Regions from separate parts of the Nonomuraea sp. NPDC059194 genome, predicted to be linked through region 1. Evidence: riboswitches for the same ligand, from Rfam matches in the RefSeq annotation. Region 1 holds a riboswitch; each other region holds the start of a gene.

Region 1 (2,192 bases):
CGAACATGCGCGGACGCATCTGCGAACTCGATGCCCGCTACCTCCTCCAGGCGGAGGACGGCGCGGTCATCGACATCGTTAACCGGGGGTACTACCACGAGGGCGGCCAGAGCCCCGACCAGTTCGACGGCGACCTCCAGGTGGCCTCGGCCGGCGTCTACTACCGCACGTCGCCGACCTTCCGCACCGACGCACCGGCCCACCGCTGGCTCGCCGAGACCGTGTTCGTCGGGCTGGCCCGCGAGGCGAGCGAGGACGTGGTGGCGATCCGCATGTACGCCCTGACCTGAGCCCCCCGCCCTGGGGCGCGGCGTCGATCTCGCGGTCACGGACGTGGTCCCAGGTTGCGGCGTCGGTCTCGCGGTCTCGCGGTCTCGCGGTCTCGCGGTCTCGCGGTCTCGCGGTCACACGGACTCGCGGTCACGCGGTCCCAGGTCGCGGCGTCGGACTCGCGGTCACACGGTCTCGCGGTCTCGCGGGCTCGCCGTGCCGCGCCGGGGTGGGCGCCGCGGCCCCCTCTGGAGCACATCCCGGAGGGCCGTCGCCGGTTCACCGCGCGGTAATGGGGGACGTCGCGGGGGAACACCGCCCGGGGGGACGAGGGGATGCGGGGCCGCGGCCAGTGCGGTGGTCGCGGCCCCGCCGTGCGGGGGTGTTCCCTCCACGACCCATCGTAGGAATGGCGATATGTCGCGACATCGGGTGATTGGTGGGCTTGTCGGGATCGAAAAGCTGAGGGCCGGGTCAACCGATCGGTTGACCCGGCCCTCACCTCCGACCTAGGCCCGCTTGTGGAAGCCCAGATCGCGCAGCCCCATGGGGGAGAGGCTGGCGACGTTGTGGTCGTGATCCGTGGACGCGTACTGGTGGATCGCCCACTCCTTCCATGGCTTCGGCGCGCTGACCTCGCCCTTCGCCTTGCCGTAGTGGGCGACCCAGAGCGGGTAGTCGCCCAGCCCGTCGCCGTGCCGCTGGGCGAACGACCACGAACTGTAGAAGATCGGCTTGACCCCGGTCGCGGCCCTGACGCGCTCCAGCCACCGCTTGGCCCAGGCGTTGACCTCCTTGGCCGAACGCCCGTCGGTCACCTCCAGGTCCAGGATGAGCAGGTCGCCGTTATCCAGCCCCTGCTTCTTGACGACGTCGAGGAACCGGTCGGCCTGCCGTACCGGATCGGCGCCGGGACGGCCGAAGTGGTAGGCGCCGCGAACGAGCCCGTTCTTCTTGATCTCGGCCCAGTTGCGGGCGAACGTGGCGTCGGCGAACGAGGTGCCCTCGCTGGCCTTGGCGATGCCGAACGACAGCCCGTCGGCACCCCAGTCGAAGCCCTGGTCGTGGTTGGAGACGTCCACGCCGTACGGCTTGGTTTCGGCGGTGGCCATGGCGGGGGTGGCCCAGACCAGCGCCGCTGCCGCGACGCACGCGCCTACCAGCCGGGCTTTCTTGTGCGGCATTGTGAACAGCTTGTACAAGAGGTGGGTCCTCTCCTTGGGACGCCTACCGGGTTAGCTGACGGGTTCGGGCCAGGAGATGCCCTACCGCTGGATTTCGAGCAGGCCGCACTCTGCTCGGGGTCGCGGATTCACCCCAGAAGGCTGGGTCCCCGGCTCCCCGCTGGGCGGGAACTCGGCGGCCGGTGGCAGCCCTCCCAGTGAAGGCCGATAACCATCCGGTAACGCCGGACCCTAATAAAGGACCGCTCAAAAAGCAAAATCCGGATAAGTAAAACGGCCACGGATCGCCAAGCCCGCCGTACATGGGCCTCCATGGCCAGGGCGACCTCGTCGGGCCGCCTCCGGCCCCGCCCGCAGTGGGTGCCGCACGGCGTCGAACCGGACGCACGGCCCCCCTTCGAGTGGGCGCGTGGCCGAAGAACACGGTGCGCTCCTGCGAGCCGCGGTGGTCGCCACTCATGGTCAGGCTGCCGACGCGGACAGTGGTACCTCGGCTACCCGGGCTCGCGCGGAGAGGTAGTTGTTGACGGTGCGGGGCCTACTTCCTGGGGGAGATGGTGGTCGGCCTCGAGCGAGGACAGGTCATACCTTGTAGATCCGGATGAGAGTAGAGATCGGTGTCCCACCGAATCCGTCCTGCCGCCAGAGGAGCGAATGTGACCTTGAACGCGGAGACTGTGACCGCTGTCGACGAGTACTTCTCCCGGTACGGAAGACGGCGTCACAGACTGGCGCGCC
Region 2 (2,192 bases), on a different contig from region 1:
CCGCCGGATACTCGTGCGGTGATGTCGTCGCCGATCTCGTGCGTCGTACGGCCGGCCCACCCGGCGAGGCGCTCGACGATGTCGTCGGCGACGGCCTGCTCGACGCGGGCCGCCTCCTCGGTCAGGCCGAGGTGGTCGAGCATCATGGCGACGGACAGGATGGTGGCGGTCGGGTCGGCCTTGCCCTGGCCGGCGATGTCGGGCGCGCTGCCGTGGACCGGCTCGAACATGCTGGGCGCGGTCCTGTCGGGGTTGATGTTGCCGCTGGCGGCCAGCCCGATGCCGCCGGCGATGGCGGCGCCGATGTCGGTGATGATGTCGCCGAACAGGTTGTCGGTCACGATCACGTCGAAGCGCTCAGGCTGGCTGACGAAGAACATCGAGGCGGCGTCGATGTGCTGGTAGTCGGTCGTGACGTCGGGGAAGTCGGCGGCGACCCGGTTGAACGTGCGCATCCAGAGGTCGCCCGCGTAGGTCAGCACGTTGGTCTTGTGGACCAGCGTGAGCTTCTTGCGGGGGCGCTCGGCGGCCTTGGCGAAGGCGTAGCGGACCACGCGCTCGACGCCGTAGGCGGTGTTGAGCGACTCCTGGGTGGCGATCTCGTGGGGCGTGCCGCGCCGCAGGACGCCGCCTGCTCCCGCGTAGAGGCTCTCGGTGCCCTCGCGGACGACGACCATGTCGATGTCTTCGGCGGTGGTGTCGGCCAGCGGGGTCTCCACGCCGGGGAAGAGCTTCACCGGGCGCAGGTTGACGTAGTGGTCGAGCTCGAAGCGGAGTCGCAGCAGCAGGTCGCGCTCGAGCACCCCCGGCGGGACGCTCGGGTCGCCGATCGCGCCGAGCAGGATGGCGTCGTAACCGCGCAGCTCCTGCAGGGTTTCGTCGGTGAGGGTCTCACCGGTGGCGTTGTAGCGGGTGGCGCCCAGATCGTAGTGGGTGGTCTCGATCTTGGCGCCGACCGCCTCCAGGACCTTGAGCCCTTCGGCGACGACCTCGGTGCCGATCCCGTCCCCGGGGATGACGGCCAGACGAATGTTGCGCGACTCCATGGCCGGTACCTTACCTGCTCGTCTCGGCTGGCGAACACCGCATCTCAAGGTCCGGACATTCCGTTTTGTCTGGATTGCGGTCTTTTGACCCTTTCGTTAGAGTCCCTGCCAGCCTAATCCGCTGCGACGTCCGCACGGAGCCGGGGACCCATTCCCCCCTGGGGCGAATCGGCATCCCCATGTCGTAGGGCGACTTCCACGCCCGAGCCCGTCAGCTAACCCGGTCGGCCCCGTGGAAGGACATTCCCCTGTCTCGGATCATCACGGCCGCCGTTGTCGGCGGCCTCCTCGCCGTAGGATCAACCGCCGCCGCCTCCCCCGCGACGGCCGCCCCCATCCAGGTGAAGCCCCCCAAGAGCCAGCCGGTCCAACCTGGCGACACCAGGCCCGCTCAGGCCGACCCCGCCCGTACGGTGACCCTCACCGGAGCGGACATCAAGAAGGCCCAGCTCAAGCAGACCCCCAAGCCCGCATGGCAGATCGCGTTGAAGTTCGCGATGTCCAAGCAGGGCACGCCGTACGTCTGGGGCGGCACCAGCCCCAGCGGCTACGACTGCTCGGGGCTGATGCTGAGGGCCTACCAGAAGGCGGGGATCCAGCTTCCCCGTGTGGCCCGCGACCAGTACCGGGCCTTCGACAAGAAGATCGAGTGGAAGGACCTGAAGCCCGGCGACCTGGTGTTCTTCAGCAACCTCGGGCACGTCGGAATGATCTCCAAGGACGGCTACATGGTGCACGCGCCGCGCACCGGTGACGTGGTGAAGGAGGAGAAGCTCAGCGCGTGGCGCCGGCAGGCGTTCGTCGGCGCGGTACGGCCCGACCCGAAGGGCGTGGCGCAGGCGCGGGAGCTGGCCGAGGCCGAGAGCGAGGCCGAGTCGGCCCCGCTGTCACTACGGGCCACTCTTTAGATTCCCATTCATCAGCCCGGGAGCCACCGTCCCCAGGGGTTCCCGGGCTGACGCGTGCGCGCAGGGACGGCCCGGTGGAGCAGGGGGAACTCCACCGGGTGGTCCCGTTCAGCGGGGAAAGGGGGAGCCGCCGTTGTCCCTGCGATCCAGCGCGGTCTGGACGGCCTCCGCCGCCTCCTCGTCATGGTCTTCGGCGCGGTTCCATGGATACATGTCGTACACGTGACTCAACTCGTTT
Region 3 (2,192 bases), on a different contig from region 1:
TCGCCGGGGCGCATCTGCTCGCGCGTGATGTGGGTGCCAGACGTCCACTGGTCGCCCGTGTAGTGCGGCAGGCTGATGCCGACCCGCTGGTAGGCGGCCATGACCAGGCCGGAGCAGTCGTAGGAGCTCGGGCCCTCGGCGCCCCACACGTACGGCTTGAGCTGCTGCGTCAGCGCCCAGCGCGCGGCGGCTGCCGCCTTGCCGCTGCCGACGATCGGCAGGTTGACCTTGGTGGCGCGGGTGCCGGGCCGCCCGGCCTCGCCGAGCGCGCGCCTGAACAGGCTGCTCTCGACCTTGGCCACCATGGAGGAGATCTTGTCGCGCCTGCCGTCCAGGTCGTCGACGAGCTTCTGCACCTCGGCCAGGCGTGACTTGGCCGTCGCCCTGGCCTGCTCGGCGGCGGCGATGGACTCGGCGAGCTCCTTGACCTCCTGGCCCTGCTGCTGGCCGAGGGCGTAGGAGGTGGCGGCGGCGTCGAGGAAGGCGTCGGGGTCGGCGGAGCTGGCGAAGGCGAGGCCGTTGGAGAAGCCGCCGGTCATGTAGGTGCTCTCGGCGAGGATCGTGGCCCGCGCGCGTTTGGCGGCCAGGTCGGCCTCGCTGGTGGCCAGGATCTTCTTGGCCTTCTCCGCGGACTTCTTGACGCCCTTGAGCTTCTCGCGCTGGCCGTTGTACTGCTCGGTGAGCGTCTCGATGTCGTTGTGGAGCTTCTCGACCTGCTCGGCGAGCTCCTTGAGCGTGGGTTTGGGGTCGGCTGTGGCCGTACCGAGTGGCGTGGTGAGGGCCAGGACGGCCATCGCGGCGCCCACGATCGCGAACCGCATCCGGCGGGAACCGGGTTCGTGGGGGCGGGCGTGCTCGCCCGCGGACTTCCCCTCGCGGCTGCGCCTGCGCTTCACCAACCAGCTCCTCTCGTAGTCGCCGACCGGGTTAGCTGACGGGTTCGGGCCGGAGCAGCCCTACCGAGCGTGGCTCGGACTCACCCCTTGGCGACTGGCGGCCGCCGGCGGGTCCCCGGCTCCCCGTGTTGGGGGGATTAGGCGCGCCCCCACGCCTTGGCGCGCGGGGGACATCGTCGGTGGACACTAGTGCAAGCAAGGTTCGTGCTCAACCAGAACTGCCAATCCAGTAGAGGACGCGCATCCAAAGGATCACGGACAGATCACGCAAAAGCCCGATCGACCAGGGGATTGCAAAGCTTTTACCGAGATTCGCGAAGGTTTGTCGGGTTTGTCGTGCAGGGATGCGTAACGTGCTCGCCCAGCCACAGTGAGTCATGTGACGGTAGTTAAGGGTGGGCCGAAACGAGCTAGGTACGCTGAAGGGCCATGGAGCAGGTCGTCGAGCGCACAATGCAGGACACCGAGATCGTCGTACGGCGGGCCCGCACGCCGGACGTCAGGTCGATCAGACGCCTGGTCGACATCTACGCGGGAGCGGGCCGCAAGCTGCTGGAAAAGGCCACGGTCACGCTGTACGAGGACGTCCAGGAGTTCTGGGTCGCCGAGCGCGGCGGCCAGGTCGTCGGCTGCGGCGCGCTCCATGTGCTCTGGGAGGACCTCGCCGAGATTCGCACGGTCGCCGTGGACCCCGCCGTCAAAGGTTCAGGAATCGGTCACCGTATTGTTACCGCGCTCGTGGCAGCGGCCCGTGACCTGGGGCTTCGCAGGGTCTTCTGTCTGACGTTCGAGGTCGACTTCTTCGCCCGGCACGGCTTCGTGCCGATCCAGGGGACACCGGTGTCGCCCGAGGTCTACGCCGAGTTGCTGGCCTCCTACGACGAGGGTGTGGCCGAGTTTCTCGACCTCGAGCACGTCAAGCCCAACACCCTTGGCAACACCAGGATGTTGCTCCATCTGGACGCAGTTGACTATGGGGTTGACCAAGGGGAAAGGTGATTGTTGATACTCATGTCGATACGTTGGGCAACAGCAAGCATGTGTCCTGACATGTGCCACATGCGCCATCGAAGCGAGGTGACACGGTGAGCACTGGACAGCCGCCGTATCCGCAGGATCAACCTGATGACAATTCCGGATACGGTCAGCAGAACGCGGGACGCCCGGGCGAGCAGCCCGATCCTGACGTGACGGTCGTGGGCTACCGCCATGAGGGCGGCGGCTACGGCCAGCCGCCCCAGGGCCAGCCCGACTACGGCCAGCAGCAGGGCCAGCAGCAGGGCTACGGCCAGCAGC
Region 4 (2,192 bases), on a different contig from region 1:
TCTGTTTCGCATGACGGCAAGGGGTTCTAGCGGGAGATGACCTTGCGTGCGCTGCCGTGTCGCGACCTCGGTGGTCCTAGCGGGAGATGACCTTGCGCAGGTGGCCGCGGCCCAGGTAGCCGGCGCCACCGACGATGGCCAGGCCGCCGATGAGGGCGAGCGCGGTGCCGGTGTGGCCGTTCTCGTCCTTGGTCTCGGTACGGGCGGCGGTGGTCGTGGTGCCCGAGTCGAAGGCTGCGGGCTCGACGGCCGCGCCGCCCTGCTCGTCGCCCTTCTTCTCGTCCTTCTTCGCGACGACCTCGACCTTCTTGGCCTCGGCGGCCTTCTTCTTCTCAGCCACGGCGAGCAGGTCGACCGGCGGCTTGGCCGGGTTCCTGTCCTTGCGGCTCCACGCGCCGCTGGAGAAGGCGACCGGGTGGTTCTTCTTGCCCACGCCGTCGCCCCACTTGGTGATGACGTACTGGACCTTGATGTGGCCCTGACCGCCGTTGCCGTTCACCATCAGGCTGTTGGGGTTGAACCTGCCGCCGGTGAGGTCGGCGAAGGTCTTGGCGTCGAGGTCGAGCATGATGCCGTTGTTCGAGGGGTTGCCGGGGCCGCGGTCACCGACGAAGAACGGGGCCTTCTTGCCCTTGTAGATGACGTAGCCCTCGGTCATGAGGGGCCAGCTCGGGCTGGCGGCAAGGCCCTTGCGCATCGAGATGCCACTGGCGGGCAGACCGGTGTCACCGGCGCGGCCGGAGGCGTCGTCCCAGTAGTAGGAGGCGGTGGTGGATCCCTGGAGGAGGGTCCGCTGCTCGGTGGCCTGGCTGATGTCGGGGGCGGTGGGCTCGGCGAAAGCGGCGGCGGCGCCGGTACCGGCGGCGAGGGTGGTGGTGACGAGCAGGGCGGAAACGCGCATGCCGAAGCGGCGGGTCATGAAAGTCCTTTGTGCGAGGGATAGGGAGATCCGCGCTCAAATGAAGATCAGGCAAAGGCGTAGCCGGGCATGGGCCTGACAGTCGCTACGCAAAAAGGGAGCGCGAAGGAAGCGGGAAGAAGGCGCCGCTCAGTTCGGGGGGTGCAAGTACACGAGTATGGTCCTCTCCATCTCGCCTACCGGGTTAGCTGACGGGTTCGGGCGTGGAGATGCCCTACCGGCACTGGGCCGGATTCACCCCAAGGAGATGGGTCCCCGGTTCCCGCGTTCGCGGGATTCGGCGCCGACCGGCCGACTCTCCCTGGTGAAGAGCTCGGTCACCGCTCGGTAATGCAATGGACTCTAGGGGCAAACCACCCCAAAGGCAAAAGCAAAGCCATGAATCGGAAAGAAGATCTACCCTTTATCGTCACGATTCGACAGGCGCAGAAGGCACGGAAACCCCTGCGAAACAACGGGTTTCGCAGGGACCGGCACGGTAATTCGATCAATGGCGAAAAATCATGAAAAAGTCTTGGTTGAACGCCGGATTGGTCACGGCGTCGAGGGGCGCGGCCCCAGCGGTACGGGTCTGGTGGCGCGGCCCTGGCGGGGCGGCTTCGCTTTGCGCGGCCCTGGCGGGCTTTGCTTTGCGCGGCCCTGGTGGGGCGGCTTCGCTTTGCGCGGCTTTGGTGGTGCGGCTTCGCTTTGCGCGGCCCTGATGGCGCGGCTTTGCTTGGCCGTACGGGGCGCCCCGTGTCCGCCGCGCCGCGGACACGGGGCGCGGTCCGTCAGACCTCGAGCTTCTCCTCGATCGCGCGCAGCCGGTGCCGCGCCATCGCGAGGTTGGCCCTGGCCCGGTCCAGCGCGAGGTAAAGGAACAGTCCCTTGCCGCCCCTGCCGGTCATCGGCCTGATGATGTGGTACTGGCCGGTCAGCGTGATGAGGATGTCCTCGATGGTGTCCTTGAGGCCGAGGGAGTCCATCGTGCGCAACTTGGCCTTGACGACCTCGGTGTTGCCCGCGGCCGCCACCTGCAGGTCCAGGTCCTTGGCTCCGCCCAGGGCGCCCAGCGCCATGCCGCTGCCGTAGTCGACCACGACGGCGCCGACAGCGCCGTCGATCGCCATCATCTCCTTGAGAGAGACGTCCATGCTGGCCATGCGTTTCCTCCGTGTGGATTGAGTCACTTTCGCGATGCGATGGCGGCGACGCTCGCCGCCGTCTTGCGACCCTCCAGTCGCAGCAGCCCGAGGTTGGTACCGGGCTCAGCCAGGACTGTGAGGACGATCGT

What was found. Region 1 has a riboswitch for cyclic di-AMP ahead of ACFXJ8_RS23955 (glycoside hydrolase family 25 protein). Riboswitches for the same ligand answer to the same signal wherever they lie in the genome.
Region 2: another riboswitch for cyclic di-AMP. It lies ahead of ACFXJ8_RS39645 (C40 family peptidase); the one in region 1 lies ahead of ACFXJ8_RS23955 (glycoside hydrolase family 25 protein).
Region 3: another riboswitch for cyclic di-AMP. It lies ahead of ACFXJ8_RS27665 (NlpC/P60 family protein); the one in region 1 lies ahead of ACFXJ8_RS23955 (glycoside hydrolase family 25 protein).
Region 4: another riboswitch for cyclic di-AMP. It lies ahead of ACFXJ8_RS35860 (hypothetical protein); the one in region 1 lies ahead of ACFXJ8_RS23955 (glycoside hydrolase family 25 protein).

What each region holds. Positions count from the first base shown of each region.
Region 1 covers NZ_JBHZBH010000020.1:58,833-61,024, reverse strand. The annotation lists gene ACFXJ8_RS23960 (DUF3237 domain-containing protein) at 1-290, shown strand, start outside; gene ACFXJ8_RS23955 (glycoside hydrolase family 25 protein) at 780-1,454, opposite strand; cyclic di-AMP (ydaO/yuaA leader) riboswitch at 1,480-1,642, opposite strand; gene ACFXJ8_RS23950 (hypothetical protein) at 2,111-2,192, shown strand, end outside.
Region 2 covers NZ_JBHZBH010000055.1:12,330-14,521, reverse strand. The annotation lists gene ACFXJ8_RS39650 (3-isopropylmalate dehydrogenase) at 1-1,046, opposite strand, end outside; cyclic di-AMP (ydaO/yuaA leader) riboswitch at 1,147-1,290, shown strand; gene ACFXJ8_RS39645 (C40 family peptidase) at 1,388-1,954, shown strand.
Region 3 covers NZ_JBHZBH010000025.1:61,525-63,716, reverse strand. The annotation lists gene ACFXJ8_RS27665 (NlpC/P60 family protein) at 1-896, opposite strand, end outside; cyclic di-AMP (ydaO/yuaA leader) riboswitch at 902-1,050, opposite strand; gene ACFXJ8_RS27660 (amino-acid N-acetyltransferase) at 1,326-1,895, shown strand; gene ACFXJ8_RS27655 (RDD family protein) at 1,982-2,192, shown strand, end outside.
Region 4 covers NZ_JBHZBH010000042.1:12,427-14,618, forward strand. The annotation lists gene ACFXJ8_RS35860 (hypothetical protein) at 77-919, opposite strand; cyclic di-AMP (ydaO/yuaA leader) riboswitch at 1,078-1,212, opposite strand; gene ACFXJ8_RS35865 (hypothetical protein) at 1,690-2,061, opposite strand; gene ACFXJ8_RS35870 (roadblock/LC7 domain-containing protein) at 2,085-2,192, opposite strand, start outside.